3 regions of the Serratia sp. CoH_122_TC_1 genome follow, and region 1 is predicted to be linked to each of the others. Evidence: predicted binding sites of a transcription regulator. Region 1 holds the regulator's gene; each other region holds the start of a gene.
The links. The regulator LexA, encoded in region 1, represses DNA repair genes until DNA is damaged. The targets are predictions, from matches to a motif close to TNCTGTATGTACATACAGNA.

Region 1 (10,016 bases):
GGCAGAACCAACGGTAGGTGACGCGGCGACCGAAACGGTCAGACAGCCAACCGGCAAGCGGGATAACCAGAAAACCGCACAGTGAAGCAATCATTACCGCCAGCGCCGGCACTGATTTATCCACCATCAGCACCTTGGCGACGTAACCCACGATAAACCCCTGGCACATATAGGATGGGCCGTTTTCGCCAATACGCAGGCCGAGCATGATCCAGAAGGCTTTGGTACGTTGCAGGTAGCTGCGGTTATCCGGTGCGACAGGGGTGTTATCCAGCATCCGCTGACGATTTTGCTGCAGCTCGCGTTCAAATACGGGGGTTTCACGCACGTGACGGCGCAGGTACAACGCCCCCCCGGCAATCAAGATGCTGGCGAGGAACGGAATGCGCCAGCCCCAGGCGATCAGATCCGCTTTGTCCAGTTGCAACACCAACAGCCACACCAGTGAGGCCAGTAACGTGCCGCTATTGGAGCCGACGGCAATGATTGAAGCGACCAGACCACGGCGCTTGGCCGGTGCGTATTCTGCCAGCATCACCGCGCCACCGGAAAGCTCGGCCCCCGCACCGAAGCCCTGAGCAAAACGCAGGATCACCAGACAAGTGGGTGCCCAGACGCCAATTTGTGCGTAGGAGGGGATCAGCCCAATCAGCGTGGTGGAAACACCCATCAGCGCGACCGTGGTGAGCAACACCACTCGACGGCCTTTGCGATCGCCAATCCAGCCGAACACTAACGCGCCGATAGGCCGGGCGATAAACCCGACGGAATAGGTAGCGAAGCTTGCCAATAATGCGACCATTGGGGTGGCTTCGGGGAAGAACACGTCGCCGAACACCATGCCGGCCGCCAGACCATACAGGGCAAAATCGACATACTCCATGGCGGTGCCGAGCCAACAAGAGAACGTGGCGCGCCAGAATTGACCGCGCCCCTCTTTGGTGGCCAAACGTTCGTCGGCCGCCAGCGTCTCACTGGCGGCCTGTGGGGTTGCAAGCGTTGTTTCGCTCATGGCATTGATATCCTCTTTTAGTCTGCGCCACGCCTTGATCGCGTGATCGCGGTAAAGATGGTTTCCCTGGTGTCGGCAAGAAGGTTTGCTGACAAAGTGTTGGACTGATGGCGATTCAACGCTGCGATGCAAGGGTATCTACGCGCGTAGATAAAACAATGCTGCAGAGGTGAAAGTTTGCTGACGATCACAGAATACCCATCGCTCCGGTGAACGAAGGTAAAGAAAACAGATGGCAGAAAGATGACATTGCGGTGCTTTTTCGGTGGTGATTTTGCGGTGTGTTACATCACGAATCAGCCTGCCGCTTTTGAATTTCTGCGTTACAATGGGCATCTGTTAACAGTTTGTATGGCCTGTCGCCGCCGTCACGCGTGGCGTCAGGCATGGAGTAGAACAATGTCTGGCAATAGGGATTCCATCCTGCCGTCGCTAACGTGGTTATCTGCGCAACATCCTCCCGTGCCCGCTGCCGTTAGCGACTGGTTGATGGAGTTAGGGTCCATGACTCGCCGTTTTGAGCGTCACTGTGGGCGTGTGCACGTTGAACCGCAGCGCGAATGTTTTGTCACCCGCGATCAGTTGGGTGACGAGGCCGAACACTTGCCGGACAGCCCGCGCTACTGGCTACGTGAAATCGTGTTACTGGGCGACAACCAACCTTGGTTGTTGGGGCGAACGGTGATCCCGCAGGAAACGCTTACTGGCCCGGATTTGGCGCTGGTGGATTTGGGCACGCTGCCACTGGGGCGTTATCTGTTCAGCAGCAATGAGCTGACTCGCGATTATATTCACATTGGCCGGCAAGAGAACCTGTGGGCGCGTCGTTCCCGCCTGCGGCTGGCGGGCAAACCGCTGTTGCTGACCGAATTGTTTTTGCCTGCTTCGCCACTGTATACGGCAGAGAGTACGGACCCAGAATGATGAGGAGAGACAATACCTTGGAGGGAAGCGTGATTCAAAGCAAGTGGCGGGCTTATAGCCATCTGATGCGCATCGATAAACCGATTGGCACTTTGTTGTTGCTGTGGCCGACGCTGTGGGCACTATGGCTGGCGGGGCAGGGTGTGCCATCGCTGTCTATCCTGTTGGTGTTTGTGGTTGGGGTATTCCTGATGCGTGCCGCCGGTTGCGTGGTGAACGACTACGCCGATCGGGCAGTCGATGGCCACGTGAAGCGTACCGCCGGGCGACCGATGCCGAGTGGCAGGGTAAGCGAGAAAGAGGCCAAAGTGCTGTTTGTGGTGCTGGTGCTGATCTCCTTTGGGCTGGTGCTGACGTTGAATGCGATGAGCATCTGGCTTTCGCTGGCGGCGCTCGCGCTGGCATGGGCCTATCCGTTTATGAAACGGGTCACGCATCTGCCGCAGTTTGTGTTGGGTGTCGCCTTTGGCTGGGGCATCCCAATGGCCTATGCTGCGGTGAGCGAATCATTGCCGCTGAGCTGTTGGCTATTGCTGTTGGCCAATATTTGCTGGACGGTGGCTTACGATACAATGTATGCCATGGTCGATCGTGACGATGACCTGAAGATTGGCGTGAAATCCACCGCCATTTTGTTTGGTCGTTACGACAAGCTGATCATCGGATTGCTGCAGTTTGCCACCTTGCTACTGCTGGTGTGGGTGGGGTACCTGGCGCAGTTGAGCGGTGCGTTTTATTGGTCGCTGTTGCTGGCGGGTGCCCTATTTATCCATCAGCAAAAGCAGATTGCCGGTCGCGAACGCGAGGCCTGCTTCAAGGCGTTCCTGGATAATAACTACGTCGGGCTGGTACTGTTTATCGGTATCGCGCTGAGTTATTGGCAGGCTTAACGGGCTACTGGTAATAAAAAAGGCACCCTTGGGTGCCTTTTTCGTTTCCGTATCAACGGATTACTCGTCTTTTTCTTCTGCTTCTTCGAGCGCAACCGACGGTGCGTTGGTTTCCGCTGGCATGCTGACACTCTCAATGGTCAATTTGATTTCTGGGGTGATCAAATCGCTCAGCATGCTATACACCTCCATGGTGTGCTCACGTACGGCATCGCCAATATCGTTGATATAGCCTTCTTCGCGCAGCGTTGCGACCAGGGTTGAGAATACCGCTTTGTCGAAGAACTCCGGTGCGTTGATGCCGTGCAGCACTGACAAACGCTGGGCCATAATCCGACTCTCTTTCTCCAGTGCTCCGCGATTAATGCTTGGATTCGCACTGAGGATAGACATGGTGATGGCATAGCGTTGCAGCGTTTCACGGATACCGGCTGCCAGCAATTGCAATGGCCGGATGCGTGCTGGATTCAGTACCAGAGCGTCACCCTTATCGCAGATCAGTTGCTGACGGATCATTTCGTCGATGAGCGGGCGCAGCACTTCCGCCAGTTGTTCTTTGTCGTTGTGCAAGAACAACTCCGCCTTCAGCATGGGGTAAATCAACCCGATCTGGCGCAGCAGTTCGGTGCGAGAAACCCGGCGGTGATGCATCACGATGGTGGCGATCAGTGAAGGCAATACCAGCAGATGATGGATATTATTGCGGTAATAGGTCATCAGCACTGCCTGCTCGCGCGGCAGAATGATGATATCGCCGATATTATCCTTCTCGACCTCAAACTTATTCATGTTCAGCGCGTGATCCAGCAGCTCATCCGGCGTCTGGGTCGGTACGGTGACATCGCTGGCATAAGGCACATTGCGCATCAGTTGCAGATAGCATTCCAGCTGTTCTAACAGCTGTTCGCGGGTCAGCGAGCGCTGGCGTGAAGCCAGTAGCGCCGTAGAACACAGGTTCATGGCGTTAGCCGCGGCGGCATTGTTGATACGCACCATGATCTTGGCAGCCAGATCGTTGACCGTCGGCGTTAACCAGCTTGGGCGCTGGGATTCGATCGGATCAATCGCGTCGCGCCACTGGGGCACATTCTGGTTCAGGTAAGTGGTCAACGGCAGTGGATCACCGAAGTTGACATAACCCTGGCCGAGATTACGCAGCTTGCGCAGACCACGCAGCATCTGCAGCAGGCTCTCCTTTTCTTTGGTCGCGCCACGCAACTCTTTAGCGTAGGTGCCCACCTCCATCACGTGCTCGTAGCCGATGTAGATCGGTACCAGTGTGATCGGGCGAGAACCGCCACGCAGCATCGCCTGAATGGTCATCGACAGGGTGCCGGTCTTCGGTTCCAGCAGGCGTCCGGTACGAGAACGGCCACCTTCGACAAAATACTCCACGGAGTAACCGCGGCTAAAGAGTTCGCCGAGGTATTCGCGGAACACCGTCGAATACAGCTTGTTGCCTTTGAACGTCCGGCGGATAAAGAAGGCGCCCAGGCGGCGGAAGATGGGGCCAGCCGGCCAGAAGTTAAGGTTAATACCGGCGGCAATGTGCGGCGGCACCAAGCCTTGATGGTACAGCACATAAGAAAGCAACAGGTAGTCCATATGGCTGCGGTGGCAGGGCACATAGACGATCTCATGACCATCTTGCGCTAACTGGCGCACGCGTTCAGCGTTGGTGACGTTGATGCCTTGATACAGCCGGTTCCAGGTCCAGCTCAACACGCGGTCAGAAAGGCGCACCGTTTCATATGAGAAGTCGGCGGCGATCTCTTCCATCAGTGCAATGGCGTTCTGCTGGGCTTTCTCATGGGAAATTTTCTTGCTGCGTGCTTCGTCTTCGACCGCTTTTTCGATCGCTTTGGACGCCAGCAGTTTGTTGAACAGGTCCTGACGGGCCGGCAGACTTGGGCCAACGGCAGCCAGACGCTGACGCGAGAAGTGCATTCGTGCCACGCGCGCCAGTTTTTGTGCGATGGTTTTGTCCGTGCCGTGTTCAGTCGCCATGCGACGCAGTGAGACGGTGTTGGAGAAACGCACAAAGCTGTCGCGGCCGAGCCACAACACGGCGAAGAACTTCTGTACGCCGTTGAGCAGACGTAGATGTGGCGTGCCGTGGCCTTCGCGGCCTGGGGAGCGACCAAACATCACCGAAACAGGCAGCATCTGAATATCGAGATCCGGATTACTGCGGTGCAGATCCAGATAGTCGTGAAACAGTTTTACTGATTCTTCTTTCGGTGTGTAGTAGCGGAACACGCGCGGGCCGTCGTGAATAAACACGTGGCTAGGCAGCACGGTGCCGTCTATCTCCAGCGGATTGAGAGGATCGGGCAGATCCTGCGCCAGGCACTGGGTGCGCAGCGTCAGTAAATCCGCCTTGGAATTATAAGGTAAAACATACAAAATCGGCCGTGAGGGATCCAACCCTAACTCCGTGACCGGATCTGAAGGGATAACCTTACTTCTTACCAACAATTTAAGTGGTAAATTCAATAGCTTATAATAAATTTTACGCCAACCTGACATAACAACGTGAAGCCTCTTGTTAGCAATGCGTCGCAAGCATACCAGAAACCGGGTAGCAGATCTGTGGTGTTGGAAAACCGAGAGCCGGAAGCATTTCCTGGCCTAGACTCTTTAATTATGACTTACCTCTGTGAAAGGCACTAAAAAACATGGCAAACCAAGCAACCGGCCTGACCCGTATTATTAAAGCCGCCGGCTACTCTTATAAAGGCTTTTCCGCTGCCTGGCAGCATGAAGCGGCGTTCCGCCAAGAACTGGTCGCCACCGTACTGGCTATCATACTGGCGATTTGGCTGGACGTGGGTGCGATAGCGCGCATTTTATTGATCGGATCGGTGCTGCTGGTGATGATCGTCGAGATGCTCAACAGCGCGATAGAAGCGATTGTCGATCGGGTTGGCACTGAACATCATGAGCTTTCGGGCCGGTCCAAGGATATGGGGTCGGCAGCAGTTTCACTGGCGATTATTTTGGCGTTGTTTGTCTGGGGCTCGGTGCTCTGGCAACACTTTGCCTGAATGGGGTGGCCCTGTTGCGACGTGGGTCGCTAATCCCTGATTTTTATTCATTCTTCGGTTCCCAAGCCGCACTTACCTGTATATACTCACAGCAAGACTGTATAAACAAACAGGGGGCGGAATGAAAGCACTAACTACCAGACAGCAAGAGGTCTATGATCTGATTCGCGATCATATTTCGTCCACTGGCATGCCGCCAACGCGCGCCGAAATCGCCATGCGTCTGGGGTTCCGCTCGCCAAATGCTGCAGAAGAACACCTGAAAGCATTGGCGCGTAAAGGCGTCATCGAGATCGTCTCTGGTGCATCGCGCGGCATTCGTTTGCTGATGGAAGATGAAGAAGGTTTACCGTTGATCGGCCGTGTTGCCGCCGGTGAGCCACTGTTGGCGCAGCAGCATATCGAAGGGCACTACAAAGTGGATCCTTCCTTGTTCAAGCCAAGTGCGGATTTCTTGCTGCGGGTCAACGGTATGTCGATGCGTGATATCGGTATTCTCGACGGCGATCTGCTGGCGGTACATAAAACTCAGGACGTGCGTAACGGCCAGGTCGTTGTGGCGCGTATTGAAGACGAAGTTACAGTTAAGCGTCTGAAAAAACACGGAAATGTTGTTGAGTTATTGCCGGAAAACAGCGAGTTCCAACCGATTGTGGTTGATCTGCGCCAGCAGAATTTCACCATTGAAGGCCTGGCGGTCGGTGTGATCCGCAATGGCGACTGGGTTTAATCCTCACGCCTACACATCGTCCTCTGATTTAAGTCGCCCCAGTTCTGGGGCGATGTCATATCTGATTCACTATATACCCTATAGCTTTCAAGTTGCAGCTAGGCGGCCAACTCGCTCATCCCCAGGCGCTTACTCAGGTAAGTAACTGGGGATGAGCGAGTGCAGATAACAACGCTGCAACTTGAAAGATGACGGGTATACACGGGAACATTCCACTATGCGCCTGCTTTCCGCCTTCACCAGCGATACCGATAAAGCCTTGTGGCGCCTCGCGCTACCGATGATCTTTTCCAATATCACCGTGCCACTGCTTGGGTTGGTCGATACCGCAGTGATAGGTCACCTCGACAGCCCTGTTTATTTGGGGGGCGTGGCGGTCGGGGCGATGGCAACCAGCTTCCTGTTTATGTTGTTGCTGTTTTTGCGCATGAGTACCACCGGTTTGACGGCACAGGCGCTGGGCGCACAAAACCCACAGGGATTGGCACGTGCCTTTATGCAGCCGCTGTTGCTGGCAGTATTGGCCGGCGTCGTTATCGTGTTGCTGCGCCATCCGTTGATCGATCTGGCGCTGCAGATTGTTGGCGGTGACGATGCGGTGCTGAAGCAAGCACGATTGTTCCTTGAGATCCGTTGGCTGAGCGCACCGGCAGCGCTGGCAAATATGGTGATCTTGGGTTGGTTGCTTGGCGTGCAATACGTGCGGGCGCCGGTCATCCTGCTGATAGTCGGTAATGTGTTGAATATCGTTCTGGATATCTGGTTGGTCATGGGGCTGGGCTGGAATGTGCAAGGTGCCGCGACGGCGACCGCCGTCTCTGAGTACGCTACGCTGCTGCTGGGTTTATGGCTGTCCTGGCGAGTGATGCGCATACGCGGTATTTCTGTTCCGATGTTGCGCCATGCCTGGCGCGGTAATCTGCGGCGTTTGCTTGCGTTGAACCGCGATATCATGTTGCGTTCATTGTTGCTGCAATTGTGCTTTGCATCCTTGACTATCTTCGGCGCCAGGCTTGGCGGTGACGTAGTGGCAGTAAACGCGGTACTGATGAATTTGCTGACCTTTACCGCCTATGCACTGGATGGTTTTGCCTATGCGGTAGAAGCGCATTCTGGTCATGCTTATGGTGCCAGAGATGACAGTCAATTGCGTAAGGTGTGGCGCGCGGCTTGCCGGCAGGCCTGTTTAGTGGCGCTAGCCTTTGGTGTGGTTTATGCCTTTGCCGGGCAGCAAATCATTGCGGCGTTGACCTCGTTGCCAGAACTGCGTGCGATGGCGAATGACTATTTACCTTGGCAGGTGGTGCTACCGCTGGTTGGGGTGTGGTGCTATTTGCTGGATGGCATGTTCATTGGTGCGACTCGCGGTGCAGAAATGCGTAACAGCATGGCCGTGGCGGCTGCGGGTTACGGTTTGACGCTGCTGACCGTGCCTGTCTTGGGCAATCATGGATTGTGGTTGGCGCTGGCGGTCTTTCTTGCGCTGCGCGGCATCGCGCTTGGGTGGATTTGGCACCGTCACAGGCTGCGTGGCAGCTGGTTTTCAGCAGCACAATGACGATAGCCTTTCTTGCAAATACATAAATTTTAATTATGTGTTTGTTTGTATTTTGTTACATATTCTCGTCGGTTAGCCAAGTCGTGTAGTAAGTTGTTTGTTGGCGTTTTTTTCTTATTTTAAATTTAAAAATGGATTTTAATTCTGGTTTTTATTTGTTTGTCGCTATCTGCATCTATAATTAATCGTGTGGCTGGCAATATAAACGGGGCGTATCCTCAGCCAGCAGTAGTTAAAACTGACTCACCACAGGTTAACGGAGATACTATGAACAAAGATCAAGCCGACGGTAACTGGAAGCAGTTTAAAGGGAAAGTGAAAGAAAAATGGGGCAAGCTGACCGATGACGACCTGACGGTCATCGAAGGGAAACGCGAGCAGCTTGTCGGTAAAATCCAGGAGCGCTACGGCTACCAGAAAGAGGCGGCCGAGAAAGAAGTGAAGTCTTGGGAAGATCATAACAAATATCGCTGGTAGCGCGATGGGCCGCAGCGGATGCGGCCGAAAGTCTGGCGCCTTCCCCTTGGTGCCAGGCCTGCAGACACAAGGAGGTGCCTGCTAACCCTGTCTATTTCTTCTTGATGGCAATGCTATGGTCGTGTTCGCCGCAATCATGTTTGCTGTCGCAAGCTTCTACCTCAACGCAAGCGGCGCACAGGCCGTGTGCTTCCACTACGCTGTGACGCAGTACAAACCCCGACTCTTTGGCCAGTTTTTGCAGCGTATCTTCAACCCCTTCAGTTGTGCGCTCTGTCACCTGACCGCAACGATCACAGATAAACAGCGCGGAAGTGTGCATAGGTTGTTCGAAGTGATGACACAGCACGTAGCTGTTGGCTGACTCGACCCGGTGAATGAAGCCTTGTTCCAACAGGAAGTCCAGCGCGCGGTAAACCGTTGGCGGTTTGGCCTGGGGTTCGGCAACGCGCAGTAAATCGAGCAGGTCATAAGCGCTGATGGCACCGGGCTGTTGTGCCATCAGGCGTAACACTTCCAGCCGCTGCGGTGTCAGTCGCACATTGCGTTGCTGACAGAGTTGTTCAGCCTGCGCCAGCAGCTTTTCCTGGGTGTTTGAGTTCATGGCAAATTTCCCGGTACGTAAAAAAGCCGATTTTAACATGGTTCAGCCAAATCGCCGAGAGTCGGCCCCTTTTCCTCTGATATGGCGCGTTAATTGCCCGGTTGACCGCGTGTTGCGCGCCAGAAATGTGACGCTATTCACAACTTACTCATCAGTGGGCGGGAGGGCGCAAGGGGGTCAGGTTGATAAAGCGTGTTGCAAGTGGGCTGCTAACGCGGTCATTTCACCCGTTGGATTATGGCCAATCAGCATAAAGGCATGGTTGCCATCGGCCCAATAGACGACGTTCATGCCTTGGCGGCGTTCGCTTTCGGCCGGTTGTTGTTGGCCCGTCTGCTGGATAATGCATAGTGCCAGTGCGCCATATTGCGTATCTAGCCAGGTCAATTGCGCGATGCGTCGATCGTCGTAGGCCAACACGCGGGCGTTTTTCAGTTCGGCACCCTTCAACACCAGTTTTTGTGCCGGAAGGCTAATACCCAGTCGATCGCCGGTTTGTTGTAATTGAGCGACAATCTGCGTGGCCGATTCGTCGGCACCTGCCAGCGTTTCCGGCGTGTACAGCGCCATATATTGGGCGACCAAGCCACGCCAGTTGTCCTCTGGCTGATTAAACTGCAGGTAGACGCGATCGCCTGCGATCCCGAGCGCCAAGAAGCCGACGGCCGCAGCGATGAGACCGCGACGGCTGATGCCCGTTTGCGGGGTAGCGACGGTGAGTGGCCATGCCTCACTTAACTGTTGCACTGGGGCCTCATCAAGCAAAGGGGCGAA
Region 2 (10,016 bases), on a different contig from region 1:
CGCATTGACCCGCCAGCCTTCCGGCACCGTCAACTGACTCAGTACGGCACAATTGAGCATCACTCGGTACTCCATACCCTGCTCACGGTACTGCTCCAGATCGAGCGGACTCATGCTCATCAACTGCTCAAGGTTCAATTTTTTCATGATGTTATTGCCGCCCAAAGGGCGGCACCTCCGGTCAGGCAGCAACGTTATCAGGATGGGCAATATCGTCAGCAGCATCAGCTTCATCGCTAGCGGGCAGCAGGCAATCAGGCACCCAGCCGCTGGCGCTCAGTTCGTCCTCGGCCAGCTGCGCGGCGTCGCCCTTCTTCATCTTGAGCACCGAGGCCGCCTGCGCCACTTTTCCGGCATCAACCAGCGCATCGCTCATGAGCTCTTTACTGATACGGCCAAAGTAATTGGCCTTGGTCGGTTGCCACCACTCGCGCAGATTGAAATCCAGCGCATGCTCGAGTGCCGTCAGTTCACCGCCAACTTTGCCATCCCTCGCAGGCCACAACTGGATGGCATCGAGAGACTGGCCGACGCAGTACGCCAGCAGCGCCACGACGTCGGCCTGTTCCCACGTCAGCAACCATGTGAAATCGGTATTCCACTCCGGCGGCAATTTGGCCTCCCACTGCGCGTGCAGCTCGCCCAGTTGGCGATCGGCGCAGCTTCCTTCCGCTGTCGGAGCTTTGGTCAGCAGTTCCGCGCGTTTGGGTGTCAGGTCGGTTTTGAGCAGCGAACCGGCGTAGCGTGAGCCGAACACCTTCACGGCCAGTGTGTGGGTGTGCAGTGCCAGCGCGACAGTCGGGTTCTCGACCAGCGCACCCATCACCGCCAGCGAGCGCTCTGCCGACAGGCAGGTGATCAACGCCGCTGACAGCCCTTTCTCCTTGGTTTTCGGTGCGGTTTCCGTGGTCGTCACTGTCCCGTCACCGTTGTCATCTCCGGCAGGCGCGGTTGTCGCTTCGCTCGCACGTAACACGATACCGCGCTGGTAAACCACGTCCCCGCCACGCAGAGACACCATTACCCCGCCAGTACTGCGCATCGCCTGCGGCCATGACCGGATAGTCGCCTGTTCGGTGAGCCGCTCAATATCGGCCTGAACAGCGTCGCTTTCGGCAATCATCACGTCAGTATCAGTATCGGCATCCGCTTCTTCGAATGCCGCTTCCAGCGCAGCAAACCGCGCTTTCAACCGGGTGATCTCGGCCTGTTCGTCGCCTGTGAATTCCGGCAGCGGTTCAGCCATCTCACGGTACAGCTCAGCATCTTCACCCCACGTTTTAATGGCCGAAATGCGGCCTTCCGCCCAGCTCCAACCCTCGGACTCGGCAACCTGCTGCGCCAGTGCGTGCAGTTTTTCGCGGGTAAGACGCTCCAGCAACGCCGGTTCGGTCAAAAAACCTTCGTCGGTAAACAGATCGAATTTGAAGGTGCCGCCAGCCGACTCGTAGGCTTCGCGCCCGACGAACGCCAGTTGGCTGTTGTCTTTGGCCGAGACTTCGTCTGTCAGCACGGCCTCGCGCAGGTGCTGCGGCGCGGCCGCCCAGCCGTGCGCGTTGATCCACACGTCACATTGACGTTGATGATCTTCGGTTGCCGACAGCGCTTGCAGCTGGTCGAGTGTGATTTTGTCGTCGGCCAGCGCATCGAGCAGTGCCGGTGCCATCGTCGCCAGCCTCAGGCATTTTTGAACGTGCTTGGTGCTGAAGCCCAGCAGGCCGCCAATCTGTGCAGGAGCACGCCCTTCTGCCGACATTTCACGGAAAGCGAAGACCTGATCAGCCGGGTGCATCTGCTCGCGCTGGCTGTTTTCCGTCAGGGAAATGATGCGCGCCATCTCCTTGCTGACGATCAGTACATCAACCGCGTAACCCGCATTGACGATGCCGTCCGGCGTAGTCTTGTCGGCGTCGTCTTCACGCCCCATCAACCACCGCAACGCCAGCGTGCGCCGCTCACCGGCGGCTACGCCAAACTGACCGTCCTCCATCTCGAAGACAATCAGGTTCTGCAACAACCCGACCGAGCGGATACTGGCGGCCAGTCCTTCGATCGATGCCTGTGAGGTTTTTTTCTTGCGCACGTTCAGGCCGTCCAGTTCCAACTGGCCGAGCGTGGCCGTTTTGCGCACGGCTTTTGCCAGTGCCGCTTCGATATTTTCCGCAACGACGCTTTTCTTCGTCGCGGATTTGGCCGTGCGGGTTGCTTTGGCCGTGGCTGGTGCTTTAGACTCGATAGTTGACATGTGATAGCTCCTTCAATGTTATTGCTGTTGTGCCAGTCCCGATGGCGTCAGGACTGACGGTGAGAAAGCAGCGGAAACGCTGCTTTTTTATCGCCTGAAATTCAGGCTCCAGTGGGTCAGGGTCATCTGATCACTGGCCGCAACCGGCCAGCCGTTGACGATCCAGACCGCGATGGTGTCGAAATCCCCAAAATCCGCGTAAACCTCCACCGCCCCTGCCGGAACAACCGGAGGCTCACTGGTGCCAGTCGAACGGCCACAAACCGCCTTCACGAAACAAAACAGGTCATACACTTGTGGTACGGTCAGATCGCAGTTGGTCTGTGCTGATGCTGCTGTAGGCTTCGTTGTCGCGTCGTTGACGTTTTGTTGAGCCATGTTGAAATCCTCCGTGGGTTGAAAACTGATGCCGCTGTGAGTATTCGCCGTCGCAATAAAACTGATCCAGCACGGCGAGGAGCGGCGGCAAGGGGCGGAGACAAAAAGTTTTTAAGACCGGAGGGAGGGAAAAGTTTTTGACGGAGTTCATATACCCCTTGCCGTTTCAGCGAGGCGTTGTGCTGTTATCAGTTGCGGCGGGAAGACTGACTGCGGCTAATGCAACCCGGCCGATTGAATAGGGATCAACCCGACACAACGGGCGCGACAGCGAACGTTGGGGCGGCCTTAAAGCGTGGACGGAACGACCGGCTACGCGGTTTTCCCTGAGCGGCGCGGCCTGTGGCCGCTGCAAGCGTGTCGTTGCGTCATGGGATGGAAGCCCGCAGGGGGGCGACGGTGTGCCGGCGCCATGCGCAGCACGACAGCCCGCCCGGACGCCCGATACCGGTATCCACTCAGTACAAAGCCCCATAACCAAAAATGCAGAAACAGGAAGCATCACTCGACCAGGACGATAAACCGTCATGCCCAATCCACCTAAACAGCCCCACGCACAGCAGCGAAAGAGGGCGGCGCAGCCGCCACCTTCGGTAGCCTGACGCCGAAGGCGGCTGGCAAGGTTTTTCCGCGCGGCCAAAGTACACAGGGCAAGCAGGCCGCCGCTCTGACGGCCCTTTGTGGTGATAACCTAGGGATGTAACGCGGCCCGCAACGCCTCGATAGCACATTGTCCCCTGGATGTGTCTTCATCCCAACTTTCCGGGTCGTCTATATCTATAGTAATCGCGGCCAGTTCCAACACGGTTTCCAGTGCGCTGGCGCTCACCTCGACCTGTCGAGTCCGGCTGCGACTATCGGCGATTTTCGTTATTGCATCCTGAATGTATTGTTGATTGATACCGTACCGCTGATAGTCTTCAATATCAGAGCAGCCAATGGTTTCCAGTATTGCCAGCACATCGCCGTCGTTAGGGTTCCACTCCTGTGCAAAGTAACGCACGGCGTGTGCGTCCCATATCAGCACGGTAATAGGTTCGTCGCTGCCATACTCACGGAATAATTCCGCACACACGTCTTTCACGCTGCCAAACATAATTCACCCTCCTTCTTTAATGAGGGGCGGCATAGCCGCCCGTATTCAAATCCCTGTCAGTCCAGCGCGCGGCAGATGTCGGCGCGTTCCGGGTGCGTCTCGATATAGCGCCAAAGCTGCTCTTCCCGCTGCATAAGCAACTTCACCAGTCCGGCATTGCCCCGATCGTGATGCAACCAACAGCGGCGATTGATGGCCAGTGCCGTCAACACGATACCGGCGGCGTCACCGCTGAGGGTCTTGTCAAACCAGTTATCAGCGTTGATCAGGTGCACACGATCGCTGTCAGGTGCCATATAGCCGCCCCCCTCCGGTAAACGGATGAAGTGCCAAAACCCGCCGGTGTACTGCGGCAGATAGCGATCGGCGAGGGAATACACCTGCATTTCAGCGGGCAAAAAATCCTCGCCAAACAGATCCGGCAGAAACGACAGACGATCGGATTCACAGACTTGCAGCGTGACGGAATGAGCATGTTGCATGGGACTACCTCCAGAGTTTCAGGGTTCGCGACACCGGCCGGTGCCGTACCCATTCGAAAGGCCGGCCCCGAGGGAGGGAGGCAGGGGCGCCACCGCAAGCCGCAGCGCAAGCCCGTTGCGGGCTGAATGCGCCGTAACGGGTGCGAACGGGTGAGGAGGCGGCGAAGCGTACCCTTGCAGCCCGACCGTGCCGGACTAGCGTTTGGGTACGGCACAGGCCGTCACTACGCCGGGGCCGCAAAGGGAAAAGATTTAGAGAGGTGTAGGCAGGCCCAGCCAGCGTCCTTTGCGGCGCCGGCATCGCCGGCAAGTGCCGCGTGGCGGTTCTACGGACGCGGGGCGTTCGATGCGCCCTGGCGTCCGCAGGCTTACAGCGAGGCAACCCGGGCAGGTTTCCCTGCCCGGCTGCATAATGCCTGCGGTTCAATCTTTGAAATGGTGATCCAGTTCGTTGATAGCCTGATAGATTTCGACGTAACGATCGTGCGCGTCCCGCAGGATCTGACCGGCCAGGCATTCAGCCAACACCTCGCTGTTCCAGAAATACACGCTGACCAGCTCGCGCAGCCGCAGGTGCATCTCACACATGTCGTTGGACAGTGCCGCAATTGCGGCGCGCAGGTCTTCATTCCCGGTGTAGTTCATCGTTGATTTCCCTTTATTATGCTGCGTACTGGGCGCGCAGGCGATGCAACCGCTGCTGACCGATGGTGTGGTACTGCGCCAAAAGCTCGATGCCGATATAGCGCCGCCCGGCCTGATCGGCGGCGACACAAGTCGAACCTGAGCCAGCAAAGGGATCGAGGACAATCGCGCTGGGCTGAGTGAACGACTCAATCAACGGTTGCAGAATGGAAACCGGCTTTTCAGTCGGGTGGTGACGATTGCCGGTGTATTCCCAGGGCTGCACATCAGAGCGCGGTTGCGCCGGCAATGCCGGGCGCCCTTTCGCCAAAATGTAGGCACACTCATGCTGGTAGCCGACAAAGGCCGATTTGGAGGCGTAGGGTTTGGTAAACACCATATGCCCGACGACGCGGAACCCGGCCTGTTTCCAGGCGGCCATAAAGGTGTCTACCCGGTTCCAGCCGTAGAAACTCACCGCCAGACTGTCAGGCTTGAGCACCCGGAACATTTCACGGAACGCCGGCCGCACCCATTCATCATTTTTGTCGTTGGCAATGCTGCGACCGCTGCGGTCGGTATAGCCGACCAGATAAGGGGGATCGGTCAGCACAAAGTCAATGCTGTTTGACGGAAAGTCGGCCATCACCTGCACGGAATCACCCAGGATATATCGGGACATAAGGAATACCTCGCCATTCGAGGGGTGCAGGAGGAGGCCGGTACGGCCACCGTTCCCTGCTGCCCGATGTCATGGCAGGCAGGCACCGCCGCGTGTCAGGCCGACCGTGGAATACCGAGTCGGGGGCCGTATCGCCGGCGAGGATATGCCGCGAAAGCGGCTTGAAGGACGGGCACAGCCCGCCGCCACGCCATCAGCGGGGGCTGCCAATATGTCATCGGGCTGCAGGTGTGATTTAACAGGTGGTGATGAAGATTCAGGTGAATTATTTTCCGCCGTCAGGCGGCGAGGAAAACTGAGCGCAGCGACATCCTTTTTGATGAAACCACACCACGGGCTAACAGCACTCAACTGATGAGCAGGGAAAAAATCCAGCTCCGGACGCAAGGCCGCAGCGCAAATGACTGACCAGGGGGAAGGAATGCGAACGGGCACAGCAGCCGGCGGCTTGAATTTTTCCGGCACGGTGCGACTGTTAAGCGGAGGGAGGGAGTAACTGCTGACGATGGAGTGAAGGTTGACTCAATAAGGGGGGCGGACAGATTCGCCGCCAATTCATAGTCTGGCAGTGTCAGCGCGGATCGTGGGTTTTATCCAACAAACCAAGACGCACCATGTAAGTAATAACTGATTCTGGACGACGCTGGTATTCCTGAGCAAAAGCATCGACATCGAGCATGCCAGCTTGAGCCAGTGCGACCAGTTTTTCTTTTTCGTCTTCTTCCCAGCGCGCACCATGTCTTGGATAGTTCTGCTTAAAACCCGCACCAAGAGAAGAACGGTTGACAAGCTCACCCTGAAGGGCTGCCAACGTCTTATTTTCGACATCCTCTATCAGCCCCAGGGCCTGCAGTTCACGAGCAGCCTTCAAAAACTGACGGACTTCCCGGCCATGATCCCTAACCTTATCCATTATTCGAGGTCCCGAATAACCCCCGGGCATTGGCCCGGGTTTCTTCATCCGAAGAAACGGGATCGGGTGCAGGTACGGCTGGTAAGACCGTCGCTCCCCTGCCCTGTCCCTGCAACAGCGCTTCCGTTTCTCGCGGATAAACTGTTTTCAGTAACTGAAGCAGATCATCAAACGAGGTGTTGTTATTCAGCAATTCGCTGAATAAATATGGTAGCCGTTCATCCTGCTTGCCAAAAGCAAAACCGGTCAGCAACGCCGCACGCCACAAACGTCCCCTGTCTCCCTGAGGGGTTTCGTCTGTTTTCTGGCAGACAAAACGGTCCGCTTCATTGGTTTCAGGATTCAGGTAAAACGTTATTTTGCGTCGCGTATCCATATTGATTATCCGATGAGGTACATGCCGTTAACAAGGTCGAACTGAGACGAGCTGGTTTTGTAGAAACGCCCTTCCCTGACCGCACAGTGTTTTCTGACGGCATCTGAAATGAGTTCCGCACCACCTCCGATGACCATCACATGAGAGTATCCCTCAAAGCGGCTTACTGCATCAATCACGCGATTCACCAGTTTGGTATGTGCACCTTCTATGGCTTCCCGGACAAGAGCTATGCGGGAGGTGTCATTGATGCGGGACGCCAAATACTCAACGTCGTTGCGGTGAATGATAATGTCGTCTGCAAGATAACTGCTCCCCTTAGTTCTAGCCAGCGAGAGAGCATCCTTCACGGCTCCGGTAATCAGCGATACCCCCAGTGAGGAATCACCAAAAATACGGGAAATTCCACGCATTTTTCCCATAACCTGAGAAATATCCAGCGTTGTTCCCCCCAGATCAATAATCAGTAAAGAGTCCAGCTCATCGAGATTCTTCACCACCTCAAAGCCGGCCGGGATAGATTCAGGCATCACATCGACTTGGCGGATAGTAAATGTACTGCCGCCATTCAGCTCGACCGGACGTAAAAGGTTATCCACCTTACGCTTAATATTGGCTTCGTTTGGCTGGTTGTTTTTATCGTAATACTCAGCCAGGGGCAGAGTAACGATAATGTCTACTTCCTGAGGAGAAATGCCGGAAGTAAGCAAGGCATGGTGAACAGCAATGACATTCACGTCACTGTATTGCCAGGCCACATTCGTCGTTACAACTGCGTCAGGGCTGATGGCATCAAAGGAATAATGCTCTCCATTGAGGATATAGTTAAACGCCTGCTGGGCACCAAACGCAACAGCCCATTCACGCTTAAAACTGTTAGGGCTGATGGACTGTTTAGTCACGCCCTTCTCATCCCACTGCAATTTGATATTGGTTGAACCATCATCAATAAAGACTTTCATTGTACCCACCTTTGTCGTCACGAGAATAATTTGAGAATAAATTGAGAACAATATGAATTGTACTGCATTGAAGGTGTTAATCAAGCGAAAATGAGAACAATTTGAGAATAATTTGAGAACTAAAAGCGCACAGACAGCGCTTGCAATAGTCCTCTGAACCTCACTATTTTTCTCGTTGAAACAGAGTATTGAAATAAACACTGCTGCTACATCTTGCTTTATCTAAAAATCCCCAAAATAATGACTGTATATAAATACAGTGAATAGGTGAGCAAAATGACATCAATACAGTTTATAAAAGCAGCAGAGGAACCGGATATGCTCGCATTACCGCTATTCACTGACAGAGTTCCCTGTGGGTTTCCATCACCGGCCCAGGACTACATGGAAAGCGAGCTTGATTTGAACGATTACTGTATTCAGCGGCGCAGTTCAACGTACTTCGTCAGGGCCATCGGCGAATCTATGTCCGATATTGGGCTTCACAGTGGTGATCTGCTTATTGTTGATAAAGCCGAACGAGCGCAGCATGGGGATATAGTGATCGCCGAACTGGAGGGCGAATTCACTGTGAAGCGCCTGCTGCTTACCCCCCACCCAGCCCTCCAAGCTATGAACCCTGCATATCCCACCCTGTATCCTGACCCGGAGCAGTTGCAGATATTTGGAGTGGTTACGGCCTTCGTCCATAAAACACGGAGTTGCAACTAATGTTTGCTCTCGCCGACGTCAACAGCTTCTACGCCAGCTGTGAGAAAGTGTTCCGTCCGGACCTGAGGGATAAGCCAGTGATCGTACTCAGCAATAACGATGGCTGCGTGATTGCCCGTTCGAAGGAAGCAAAACAGCTCGGTATCAAAATGGGGGTACCATGGTTCCAGCTAAAAAAAACCTGTATATCTGGAAAAATTTATGTTTTTTCAAGTAATTATGAACTATATGCGAGTATGTCTAACAGAGTCATGGCTCATATCGAGGAGCTGGCAGCACGTGTCGAGCAGTACAGTATTGATGAAATGTTCCTTGATATCCGAGGTATCGACAACTGCATGAATTTTGAGGATTTTGGCAGGCAGTTGCGTGGTCACGTCCAGAATGGTACAGGTTTAACGATCGGCGTAGGAATGGGTCCAACAAAAACGCTAGCAAAATCAGCACAGTGGGCTTCAAAGGAATGGGCCCAGTTTGGAGGCGTGCTTGCGCTGACTCCCGGCAACCGTAGACGAACTGAAAAACTGCTTTCACTGCAACCTGTCGAGGAGGTCTGGGGCGTCGGCCGCCGCATTTCGAAGAGGCTGGCCACTATGGGGATCACAACGGCCCTGCAACTAGCACAGGCGAACCCAACATTCATCCGAAAGAACTTCAATGTCGTGCTGGAACGAACGGTCCGAGAGTTGAATGGAGAAAGTTGCATCAGCCTGGAAGAAGCGCCTCCGGCGAAGCAGCAGATTGTCTGCAGCCGTTCTTTTAGCGAAAGGGTCACCACACAAGTGGCCATGCACCAGGCTATTTGCCAGTATGCAGAACGCGCTGCTGAGAAGCTGCGCGAAGAGCACCAATACTGCAAGCATATTGCGGTGTTTATAAAAACGTCGCCCTTTGCCGTCAACGAACCATATTACAGCAACATGGCCAGTGAGAAGCTGGCAACGCCAATGCGTGATACCAGGGATATCATCGCCGCTGCTATGAAATGTCTGGAGCGCATCTGGCAGGATGGATATCGCTATGCCAAAGCTGGAATCATGCTCAATGATTTTACACCAACGGGTGTCTCACAGTTGAACCTGTTTGACGACGTGCAGCCCTCTCCGCGAAGCGATGAGCTGATGAAAGTACTCGACAGCATCAACCATTCGGGGTTGGGAAAAGTTTGGTTTGCGGGGCGAGGGATCGCCCCAGAATGGCAAATGAAACGAGAGATGTTGTCACCGGCTTACACTACACGCTGGAAGGATATACCGAATGCCGTACTTAATTAATACAAAAAGAATACCTAATATGTACATAAAAAGTATTTTTAGTGTATCAATAAGGTATTTTATTTATTTTTATCAAAGGCCCCGTCTTTTGCCAGTTTTTCCCGGAAAGCTTCCAGGATGTAAGGAGTCATAAGCAGGCTGGTTGTATTGTTTTCTTTAAGCCAATCGTATGCCTCCCACAGGTCTTCCGGTATCTGCAAATTCTTAGGCTTTCTGCCAACCTTCGTTTTCTTTACCGCAGGTACTGGAGTCTCCTGTTCCTGAAGAATGCGT
Region 3 (10,016 bases), on a different contig from region 1:
AATCATCAGCCATCACAACGTTACACTGGCAGGGCCGTTTGTAACACTTGCGACCACGGCAGGCTGGAGTTTTTAATTCTGAAAAATGAGTCGCAACCTGGAGCCGCCCCCCGTGGCGGCTAAAATGTCCAACGTCTGCTCACAGCACAAAGCCGACTGTCAGATAAGGTTTCACCTAGGCCAGTAACGATGCCAGTTCAGGTATAAACAAAGGGCGCAGCATGCTGCGCCCCTACATTAAACCTAAACACCGCACCTAACGTTAACTGCGAACCAAATCGTCGCCATAACCGATCCACTTATAGGTGGTCAGTGCATCCAGGCCCATTGGGCCGCGGGCATGCAGTTTCTGGGTGCTGACGGCCACTTCTGCGCCCAGGCCAAACTGGCCGCCGTCGGTGAAGCGGGTGCTGGCGTTGACGTATACCGCGCTGGAGTCCACTGCGCGCACAAAGTGCTCGGCGCTGCTCAGTGAGCGGGTGAGGATCGCGTCGGAGTGGCTGGTGCCGTGGGTACGGATATGGTCGATGGCCTGATCGATGTCATCCACCAGCGCCACGTTCAGGTCCAGCGACAGCCATTCGTCGTCATAATCCTCCGCCGCTACCGCCACCACCGTTGCCGGGCCGTCTTGCAACAGCGGCATCGCGTTCTCTGCGGCATGCAGAGTGACGCCAACTGCAGCCATTCGGGTGCTCAGCGCAGGCAGGAACTCAGCAGCGATATTACGGTTCACCAGCAACGTCTCCAGCGAGTTACAGGCGCTTGGACGTTGGATTTTGGCATTCTCGATGACCGTCAACGCCTTGTCGAAATCAACGCTGTCGTCAACGTAGGTATGGCAAACACCAATACCGCCGGTGATCACCGGAATGGTCGACTGTTCACGGCACAGCTTGTGCAAGCCAGCACCACCGCGTGGGATCAGCATATCGACGTAACGATCCAGGCGCAGCAGCTCATTCACCAGTGCGCGATCCGGGCTTTCAATCGCCTGCACCGCTGCAGCCGGCAGGCCGCACTGTTCCAGCGCCTGCTGGATCACTTTCACTGTCGCCTGGTTGGTGTGGTGCGTTTCTTTGCCGCCACGCAGGATCACTGCATTCCCGGTTTTCAGGCACAGGCTGGCGACGTCGATGGTGACGTTCGGCCGCGCTTCATAAATCACGCCAATCACGCCGAGCGGCACGCGGCGACGCTCCAGCTTCAGCCCGCTGTCCAGCAGGCTGCCGTCCAATACGTGGCCGACCGGGTCGTTCAAACGGCACACCTGGCGCACGTCGTTGGCGATCGCTGCCAGCCGCGCCGGGGTCAGCAACAGGCGATCGAGCAGCGCTTCGGTCATCCCGCTGGCGCGTGCCTGTGCCATGTCCTGTTCATTAGCCTGTAAAATCACTTTGCTTTCGGCTTCCAGTCTGTCGGCGATCACCGACAACACCTGATTTTTCTTTGCCGTGCTCAGCACCGCCAGTTGCCAGGAAGCCTGTTTGGCGGCCTTCCCCATTTGCTCTAGCATGCTCACTCCTTAACTGACTATCATATCGTCGCGGTGCACTGCCACCGGGCCGTATTCATAACCGAGAATTTCGCTGATTTCCTGTGAGTGATGCCCGGCAATCATGCGCATCGCGTCGCTGTTGTAGCGGCTGACGCCGTGCGCCAGATCGCGCCCCGCCAGGTTGCGAATGCGGATCACTTCACCACGGGAGAAATCGCCTTTAACTTCGCGGATGCCCTTCGGCAGCAGCGAACTGCCACGCGCCATAATGGCGTCGACGGCACCGTCGTCTACGGTGATCTCGCCGGCCGGTGGTGCACCAAAGATCCAACGTTTGCGGTTTTCCAGCGGGGTTTCCAGCGCATGGAAACGCGTGCCCACCGGTTTGCCTTCAATCACGTCGCCCACGACGCCTGGCTTGCTGCCGGCGGCGATGATCACGTCGATACCGGCGCGGCAGGCCACGTCAGCGGCTTGCAGTTTGGTCCCCATACCGCCGGTACCCAGGCCGGAAACGCTGTCGCCAGCGATGGCGCGCAGTGCGTCGTCGATGCCGTGCACTTCACGGATGAGCTCAGCCTGCGGGTTGTTACGTGGGTCTGCGGTGTATAACCCCTGCTGATCGGTCAGCAACAACAGCTTATCGGCCCCGGCGAGGATCGCCGCCAATGCCGACAAATTATCGTTGTCGCCCACCTTGATTTCTGCGGTCGCGACCGCGTCATTCTCATTGATTACCGGCACGATACGGTTGTCCAGCAGCGCCGTCATGGTGTCACGTGCGTTGAGGAAGCGTTCACGGTCTTCCAGATCGGCACGCGTCAGCAGCATCTGCCCGACGTGGATACCGTAAATGGAAAACAGTTGTTCCCACAGTTGGATCAACCGGCTCTGCCCAACCGCCGCCAGCAGCTGCTTGGAGGCGATGGTGGCGGGGAGTTCGGGGTAACCCAAATGCTCGCGCCCGGCGGCAATCGCGCCGGAAGTCACGATAACGATGCGGTGACCCGCTGCATGCTGTTGTGCGCACTGGCGTACCAGTTCGACAATATGGGCACGGTTAAGACGCAGCGATCCGCCGGTCAACACGCTGGTGCCCAATTTCACAACCAGTGTCTGGCTGCCGTTCATAGTGTTTCTGCCGTATAAGATGAGAAGAATAATACTAGGGACTTTGTAACAGGAGAGACGCGTTATGCCAACAGGCACAACGCGAAATCAGCAGAATACTTGTGGTCAAACGGGGTCAGGCGGAAAGTTTAATCAGTTTTTCTTTGAAATCAGCGGCGGGCTCTAACGTCAGTTCCATTGTATTCAGCAGTTCGCCCAGACGGCGGTGGAAATCACGCAGGGTAGTTTCCAGCTTGGTTTTGACTTCAGTATCTTTAATCTTTTCCGGCGTCCAATGCCCTTCTTTATCAAACAGGCCGAACTGATAGGCATAGGTGAAGCGCGTATCTTCAGCATGCAGTTCGATCCACCAGCCCCAGAACTCGCGTTTCTCTGGTGCGGGCTTAACATTGACGCAAACGGCTAAACAATCAAAGAAAAAACGGTCGTTCTCACACTGCCCTTCACGCAGATACGGCCCCAAGCTGGCGAAACGTTTCATTAGTCGGCTTTTAGGGTGACCACTCGGTAACGTCATTCTTTAACCTCCTCAATGTAGACCACTCTTTTTAACAAATTGTTAAAATTTAGCAACTATTTAACGCATTTTATCTTTCATCCAATGTGTCATCTGTAGCAATGCCTTGTGGAAACTGCTGTAGACAGGCGCGCGCGGTATGGCGATCAGCTTGCCGTCCATAGAAGACGACGCGATCAGTTGCGCTTCCTCTTTCGGGCTGAGGGGATCTTGATCCCAGTAACCGGCCAACATCGGCGTCGGACAGCGGCGGCCCAACAATCCCTGGGTTTTCAGCGAATAACTGTTCAGCTCAATCTTCAACACGTTATCCGACGCGTTGGCCATGCCCATGCGGCTGGCCAGCACGTCCATATACATATCCGGCACGTGTCGCTGCGTGTTGATGTCGCACAACAAGCGGTGCACCACCGGCCCCAGACAAGCCACACCCCGCAGCCGCTGCGGCTCCAGGTAGGCAAGACGGACGGCGACGTTGGCGCCGAAACGGAAGCCAAACGCCGTCACCCGCTGATGATCAACCCACGGCACCGAGGCCAGTTGAGTGAGCACCTGCTGGTGCAGGAAGCTGGAATCTTGCGTGAGTTTCCACTTATAAGAAGAACCGATAGAAGGCATATCAATGGTCAGCATGGCAATGCCATGCGGTGCCAGATAGTCGCGGAAAAAGCGGTGATAATCGGTCTGTAACGTGTCCAAACTGCCGCACATCAGTACCGTTGGGAACGGCGCTTCGCCTTTCTCTGGCATATGCAGGAACCCGGTGATACTGCTGCCGCCCTCAATGCGGAACTCCAGCTCTTTCAACTGGTACGGCAGTAACAGCGCGGCCTCTTCGTAGGCCCGACAGGACAGCGCTTCAGCCTGTTCGGCCAGCTCATCCCCTTTCAGATGCGGGTAACCGGCGATGCTGTAAAAATTGGCGGCGTTCAGCCAGTGCTGCCCACCGATCAGGGGATCTTGCTGTTCCAGCGCGCTCTGCTGCCAGCGCATGCCCTGGTGTACCCACTCGTAGATCCAGTTGCCGTTACGGTAACCGACCACGGTATCGAGCCACTTGTCGTTGGTGTGTTCCACATCTGCGACCGCAATGCGCGCCAGCACTTCGTTGATCTCGATCGGATCGACACCGCGCCAGGTCCACAGCAGGGGGTTAAGCATGCGATACCAGTTACTGACGGTATTGCCTTCTAGCGTGGAATGCAGCTCTGCACTGACTTTGTTGCGCGCACGCATGACCAGTGTCGAGGTCTCTGGGTGCTTAAATGAGGGTTTAAACAGGATTTCAGAAAGGTTGGCCTGTGCCATGGTAACAACAGTCTCCGTAAATCTGGCCGTAGGCCGCAAACAGCCTACTAATTAACTCGAGGTAGTGTACCGAACTCTGGCGCGATATACCCGTCATACTTGAAGCGACATCTGTGTCGGCCCCGCTCGCTTGCTGCCTTGATGCACACCCCATGGCCCAGTGGCGAATATCAGAAACAAAAACGCCCGGCGGAGCCGGGCGTTTTCACGAATCAGTGTGGCGAACTTAACGGCCGCCGATCGGTGGCACAAAGGTCACCGCCATGTCCCATGGCTGTTCGATCCAGGTGTCTTGCGGGATATCAACCACATAGTCATCCACCAGCGGGCGACCCGCCGGCTTGGCGAAGATGGTGACGAAATGCGCTTTCGGGTACATATCACGGATCGCTTTCGCGGTGCCGCCGGTATCCACCAGATCGTCGATCACGATAAAGCCTTCGCCGTCGCCTTCCGCACGCTTGAGCACTTTCATTTCGCGTTGGTTGTCATGGTCATAGCTGGAAATGCAGACGGTATCCACGTGGCGAATACCCAACTCACGGGCCAGTAAGGCTGCCGGCACCAGGCCGCCGCGGCTTACGGCAATAATGCCTGTCCATTGGTCAGCAGGCAGCAGGCGGTGAGCCAGTTTGCGCGCTTGCATTTGCAGCATATCCCAGGTAACAACGTATTTTTCGCTCATAGAATGGTGTCCCAGCCAGCAGTGGTGCGGCTTACTCAGTAATCAGGGGAAAAAAGGTTGCGCGAGATTATAAAGACTGGGCGCACCAAATACCAGTTGAACCGTGGAATTCATAAGTAATTCGTCTGGTGATTGATGCTGAAGAAATGAGCAACGACGCGTCAAACGAGTGTGATCAAGCGCTTAAACAGCGCAATACGGTACGGGCACCGCCCGGAATAAAGTGATATTCTCTGGAGATCGTGCCAAAGCCGCACAGATGCCCCTAACCCTAACCGAGCGGCATTCCCGCCTTGCCGAGAATGCTGTTACAGGAGACTTATAGTGTCTGAATTGTCTCAACTTTCACCACAGCCGCTGTGGGATATTTTTGCCAAAATCTGCTCTATTCCGCATCCTTCTTATCATGAAGAAGCGCTGGCACAGCACATCCTCGAGTGGGCGAAAGAGAAACACCTGCACGCCGAACGTGACCATGTAGGCAACATTCTGCTGCGTAAACCTGCCACCAAAGGCATGGAAAACCGCAAGCCCGTCGCCCTGCAGGCGCACCTGGATATGGTGCCACAGAAGAATAACGACACGGTGCACGACTTCGCCAAGGATCCGATTCAGCCGTACATTGACGGCGAGTGGATTAAAGCACGCGGTACCACGCTGGGCGCCGACAACGGTATCGGTATGGCTTCTGCCCTGGCAGTGCTGGCCGACGACAGCGTTGAGCACGGCCCGCTGGAAGTGCTGTTGACCATGACCGAAGAAGCCGGTATGGACGGTGCATTCGGGCTGCAAGCTAACTGGCTACAAGCGGATATCCTGATCAACACCGACTCCGAAGAAGAAGGCGAGATCTACATGGGTTGCGCCGGTGGTATTGATTTCATCACCACCCTGCCACTGCAGCGCGAAGCCGTACCTGCTGGTTATCAGACCCTGAAGCTGACGATCAAGGGCCTGAAAGGCGGTCACTCCGGTGCCGATATCCACGTGGGTCTGGGCAACGCCAACAAACTGCTGGCACGCTTCCTGTTTGATCATACCGCTGAGTTGAACCTGCGCCTGCTGGATCTGAACGGCGGTACCCTGCGCAATGCTATCCCGCGTGAAGCCTCTGCAGTGGTTGCCGTACCGGCCGAAAAAGCCGATGCCTTGAAAGCGCTGACCCAGGCGTTTCTGGCAACCTTGCAAAACGAACTGGCCGCGAAAGAGAAAAACATTACCGTGCTGTTGGAGCCAACCACCAGTGCATCTCAGGCAATGACCGTCGACTGCCAACAGCGTTTCGTCGCGCTGCTTAATGGCACACCAAACGGCGTGATCCGCATGAGCGACGCGGTCAAAGGCGTGGTAGAAACCTCACTGAACGTAGGCGTGGTCACCACCAGCGACAGCGAAGCAGAAATCATCTGCCTGATCCGTTCACTGATCGACAGTGGCAAAGATTATGTGGTGGGTATGCTGACCGCTCTGGGCCAATTGGCTAACGCCAAAGTGGCACCAAAAGGGGGCTACCCGGGCTGGCAGCCAGATGCTGACTCACCGGTCATGCACCTGGTGCGTGAGATCTACCAGGATCTGTTTAACAAGACGCCAAACATCATGGTGATCCACGCCGGTCTGGAATGCGGCCTGTTCAAAAAGCCGTATCCAAATATGGATATGGTATCAATTGGGCCAACCATTACCGGGCCACACTCGCCGGATGAACAAGTGCATATCGAAAGCGTGGGCCTGTACTGGAAGCTGCTGACCGCACTGTTGAAGGCTATCCCGGAGCGCGCGTAATCTGCCGGGTTCGGCACGCTGAACCCCAAAAATGACCGAGCCGTTTACATAAAGGCGCAATCTTGCATTGCGCCTTTATTATTCCCACGGCAGCAGCAGCTGACGCTCCAGTTGCGGGTCCAACAGCGTCACGTGCAAGCCGACCAGCCGCACCCCACGCCCTTCACGCCGCTCGCGCCATACCTGCCGTGCCACGTTGATCAAGTCGTCTTTATTGAGCACCGGCCAGACGTGTTCCTGCGTCGTTTGCTGGAAATCCTGGAACTTCAGCTTCACCCCTTGGCGGGCAATGTGCAGATCCGGTTTCACTTTACGCAACCGCATCTCCAGCTCGGGATAGAGCTTATCGACGATCAAGGTTTCACACTCCTCCCAGTCATGGATATCTTCCGCCAGCGTACGCTCAACCCCCACCGACTTACGCAGCCGTTCTGGCGAAACCTCACGCAGATCTATCCCCTGGCAGCGCTCCCACAGCACACGGCCAAACTTGCCGAAGCGCTTTAACAGAGCAGCAAGATCGTACTGTTGCACATCTGCGCAGGTGATAAGCCCCACCTCTTCCAACCGTTTTGCGGTCACCTTCCCCACGCCGGGGATTTTGCTCAGCGGCAGTTGCTGTAAAAATGCCGGCACCTGCGCCGGCGTGATGACGTATTGCCCATTCGGCTTATTGAGCTCTGAAGCAATCTTGGCGAGGAACTTGATGGGGGCAATACCGGCAGACGCGGTGAGGTTCAGCTCATCGGAAATAGCCTGACGGATTTGCTGGGCGATCAGCGTCGCCGAACCGTTGCACTGGGTGCAGTCGGTCACATCCAGATAGGCTTCATCCAGGGATAACGGTTCAATCAGCGGGGTGTAGCGCGCAAAGATTTCGCGGATGTGTTGCGAGGCTTCTTTATAGGCAGCCATACGGCCTGGCAGCAGTTTAAGATGCGGGCAAAGCTTGAGTGCCATCGCTGTCGACATCGCGCTGTGCACACCATAACGACGCGCAGGATAATTGGCGGTGCTGATCACCCCGCGCCGATCGGCACTGCCGCCGATCGCCAGCGGAATCTCACGCAAACTGGGATCGTCGCGCATTTCTACCGCTGCGAAGAAGCAGTCCATATCGACATGAATGATTTTACGCATTGCGCCTCCAATAACACTGTATAAGTATACAGGCAAAAAGAGAAAGCTCAAGCCTCGGTTCAGTTCGAAGAAAACAGGGTTTCAACCAATTATCTTCGACTTGTTAAAAAAGCGTAATTTTTCAATAGTACGCTGTGAAAATTAATCCCCCCAGTGACTGACAACCATAACGCCTCGCACAGGATGGTGCCCTACATGAAAACATTATCTGTCTATTTGTTGGCTTCTGCTTTATCTCTGATATCCATTGCCGCTCAGGCCGCCCCTGCCATTATTGCGCACCGGGGTGGAACCGCCGACGCGCCTGAAAACACCCGCGTCGCTATAGAAACGGCACTGAAAAACGGCGCAGACGCCATTTGGATCACCTTACAGGAATCCAAAGACGGCGCGATCGTGCTGCATCGCCCTTCTGATCTGAAAGCGCTGACCAACGAACAGGGATTGGTTTCCGCCTTTACCGCCGCGCAGTTGGCAAAAGTCGATGCCGGTTGGTCATTCACCCAAGGCGAGGCACACCCGTTCCGCGGAAAAGGCATTGGCATTCCAAGATTGGATGAGATTCTGGCGGCGTTCCCCAAGGTCAACTTCTATCTGGATATCAAGTCGCCGGACGCAGACCCTGTTCAATTCGGCAAAGCCCTGTTGGCGACATTGGAGAAAACCAACAGCCTGGACCGCACCCGCGTGTATTCCACCGATGCCAACTATCTGCAGGCGCTACCGAAAGCCATCAAACGTTTTGAGACGCGCGATGAAACCCGCGACCTGCTGGCAAATATCAGCCTGTCACATCAGTGCGAGCTGAAACCCGATAATCAGCAACCGCGCTGGTACGGGTTGGAACTGAAGCGAGAAGTGGAAGTCGTGGAGAAATTTACGCTGGGTGAAGGGCGTTCCAAGGCGTTTTTGACCTGGGATAAAGAGTCGATCGACTGCTTCCGTTCGCAAGGACCTGCACACATTATTCTGTTCGGCATTAATTCACCGGCGGAATACCAGCAGGCGCTGGCGTTGGGTGTAGACGGCGTGATGGTCAACTCACCGGCCGAGGCGAAAAGCTTTCGCCAAGCCAAATAACAGATAGCGAAAGGGGCGCTGCATGCGCCCCTTGTATTCAAATAATCCGGTGCTTGTCCAACTGCTTCTGACGCATCGCCTCTTTCTCCAGACGCTTCTTGCGTGCATCGCAAGGTTCAGGGCAATCACACACTTTATCCATCCCCAGCGCGGTAATACCCCCACAGCTGCCTTGCAGGCTTTTGCGTTTGAACACGTAGCCCAATGACATCCCGCCGACAATCAGCAGAAACAACACGAAGCTGGCGATAAATACGGTCAACATAGCGACCTCACGAGTTATTGTTCAAATAGGGTTTAAACGCATCGGAGTAGCGCTCTTCAAAACCGGTCGCGGTTTTCACAATCATAAACACCGGGATCCCCATCAGGTTCGCCAGCGCCATGCCGCGTTCCGGCCCCAAAACGTTCAGCCCGGTCGACAAACCATCGGCAGCCATACAGGTAGGGCTTAACACCGTGACCGACACTAAATGGTGATGGATCGGCCGGCCGGTGATGGGATCTATCGTATGCGAATAGCGCACGCCGCCCTGCTCGAAGTAGTTGCGGTAATCGCCCGAAGTGGCGATCGACATCTCACCCGGTTGGATCACCAGTTGCGCTTTCTGCTCCATGCCGGCGGTTGGTCGCTCAATGGCAATACGCCATGGTTTTTTCTCGCCGTTATGGCCACGGGTACGCACCTCACCGCCAATATCCACCATGTAGTTTTTAACCTGCTGCGATTGCAGATATTGGGCAATCACATCCACACCATAGCCTTTCGCGATCGAAGAGAGATCCACATATAGCTCTGGAATGCGCTTAACCAACGCATTGCCCTGCACCGACAGCTTGTCGATCCCCGTCCAGGCGCGACGTTGTTCCAG

Region 2: umuD (translesion error-prone DNA polymerase V autoproteolytic subunit) is a predicted target of LexA. The motif match lies at 8,001-8,020, and genes of this name have one in related genera.
Region 3: dinB (DNA polymerase IV) is a predicted target of LexA. The motif match lies at 8,079-8,098, and genes of this name have one in related genera.

The regions. Positions count from the first base shown of each region.
Region 1 covers NZ_JBXWLA010000005.1:50,380-60,395, forward strand. Annotated here, with positions in the region: gene AC2FC2_RS07790 (MFS transporter) at 1-1,012, opposite strand, end outside; gene ubiC (chorismate lyase) at 1,412-1,936, shown strand; gene ubiA (4-hydroxybenzoate octaprenyltransferase) at 1,933-2,826, shown strand; gene plsB (glycerol-3-phosphate 1-O-acyltransferase PlsB) at 2,887-5,355, opposite strand; gene AC2FC2_RS07810 (diacylglycerol kinase) at 5,505-5,873, shown strand; gene lexA (transcriptional repressor LexA) at 5,995-6,603, shown strand; gene dinF (MATE family efflux transporter DinF) at 6,821-8,161, shown strand; gene AC2FC2_RS07825 (CsbD family protein) at 8,429-8,638, shown strand; gene zur (zinc uptake transcriptional repressor Zur) at 8,730-9,242, opposite strand; gene AC2FC2_RS07835 (anti-sigma factor family protein) at 9,420-10,016, opposite strand, start outside.
Region 2 covers NZ_JBXWLA010000021.1:2,445-12,460, forward strand. Annotated here, with positions in the region: gene psiB (conjugation system SOS inhibitor PsiB) at 1-147, opposite strand, end outside; gene AC2FC2_RS22680 (ParB/RepB/Spo0J family partition protein) at 182-2,245, opposite strand; gene AC2FC2_RS22685 (ribulokinase) at 2,333-2,623, opposite strand; gene AC2FC2_RS22690 (DUF1380 family protein) at 3,315-3,719, opposite strand; gene AC2FC2_RS22695 (antirestriction protein) at 3,776-4,201, opposite strand; gene AC2FC2_RS22700 (YubE family protein) at 4,625-4,846, opposite strand; gene AC2FC2_RS22705 (DNA methyltransferase) at 4,863-5,507, opposite strand; gene AC2FC2_RS22710 (hypothetical protein) at 6,079-6,420, opposite strand; gene AC2FC2_RS22715 (plasmid partitioning/stability family protein) at 6,413-6,796, opposite strand; gene AC2FC2_RS22720 (plasmid segregation protein ParM) at 6,802-7,758, opposite strand; gene umuD (translesion error-prone DNA polymerase V autoproteolytic subunit) at 8,044-8,469, shown strand; gene AC2FC2_RS22730 (Y-family DNA polymerase) at 8,469-9,743, shown strand; gene AC2FC2_RS22735 (molecular chaperone) at 9,803-10,016, opposite strand, start outside.
Region 3 covers NZ_JBXWLA010000007.1:214,240-224,255, forward strand. Annotated here, with positions in the region: gene AC2FC2_RS11320 (cysteine hydrolase family protein) at 1-76, shown strand, start outside; gene proA (glutamate-5-semialdehyde dehydrogenase) at 263-1,516, opposite strand; gene proB (glutamate 5-kinase) at 1,526-2,629, opposite strand; gene crl (sigma factor-binding protein Crl) at 2,745-3,146, opposite strand; gene frsA (esterase FrsA) at 3,207-4,454, opposite strand; gene gpt (xanthine phosphoribosyltransferase) at 4,681-5,139, opposite strand; gene pepD (beta-Ala-His dipeptidase) at 5,464-6,924, shown strand; gene dinB (DNA polymerase IV) at 7,003-8,064, opposite strand; gene AC2FC2_RS11360 (glycerophosphodiester phosphodiesterase family protein) at 8,260-9,144, shown strand; gene nqrM ((Na+)-NQR maturation NqrM) at 9,182-9,409, opposite strand; gene AC2FC2_RS11370 (FAD:protein FMN transferase) at 9,417-10,016, opposite strand, start outside.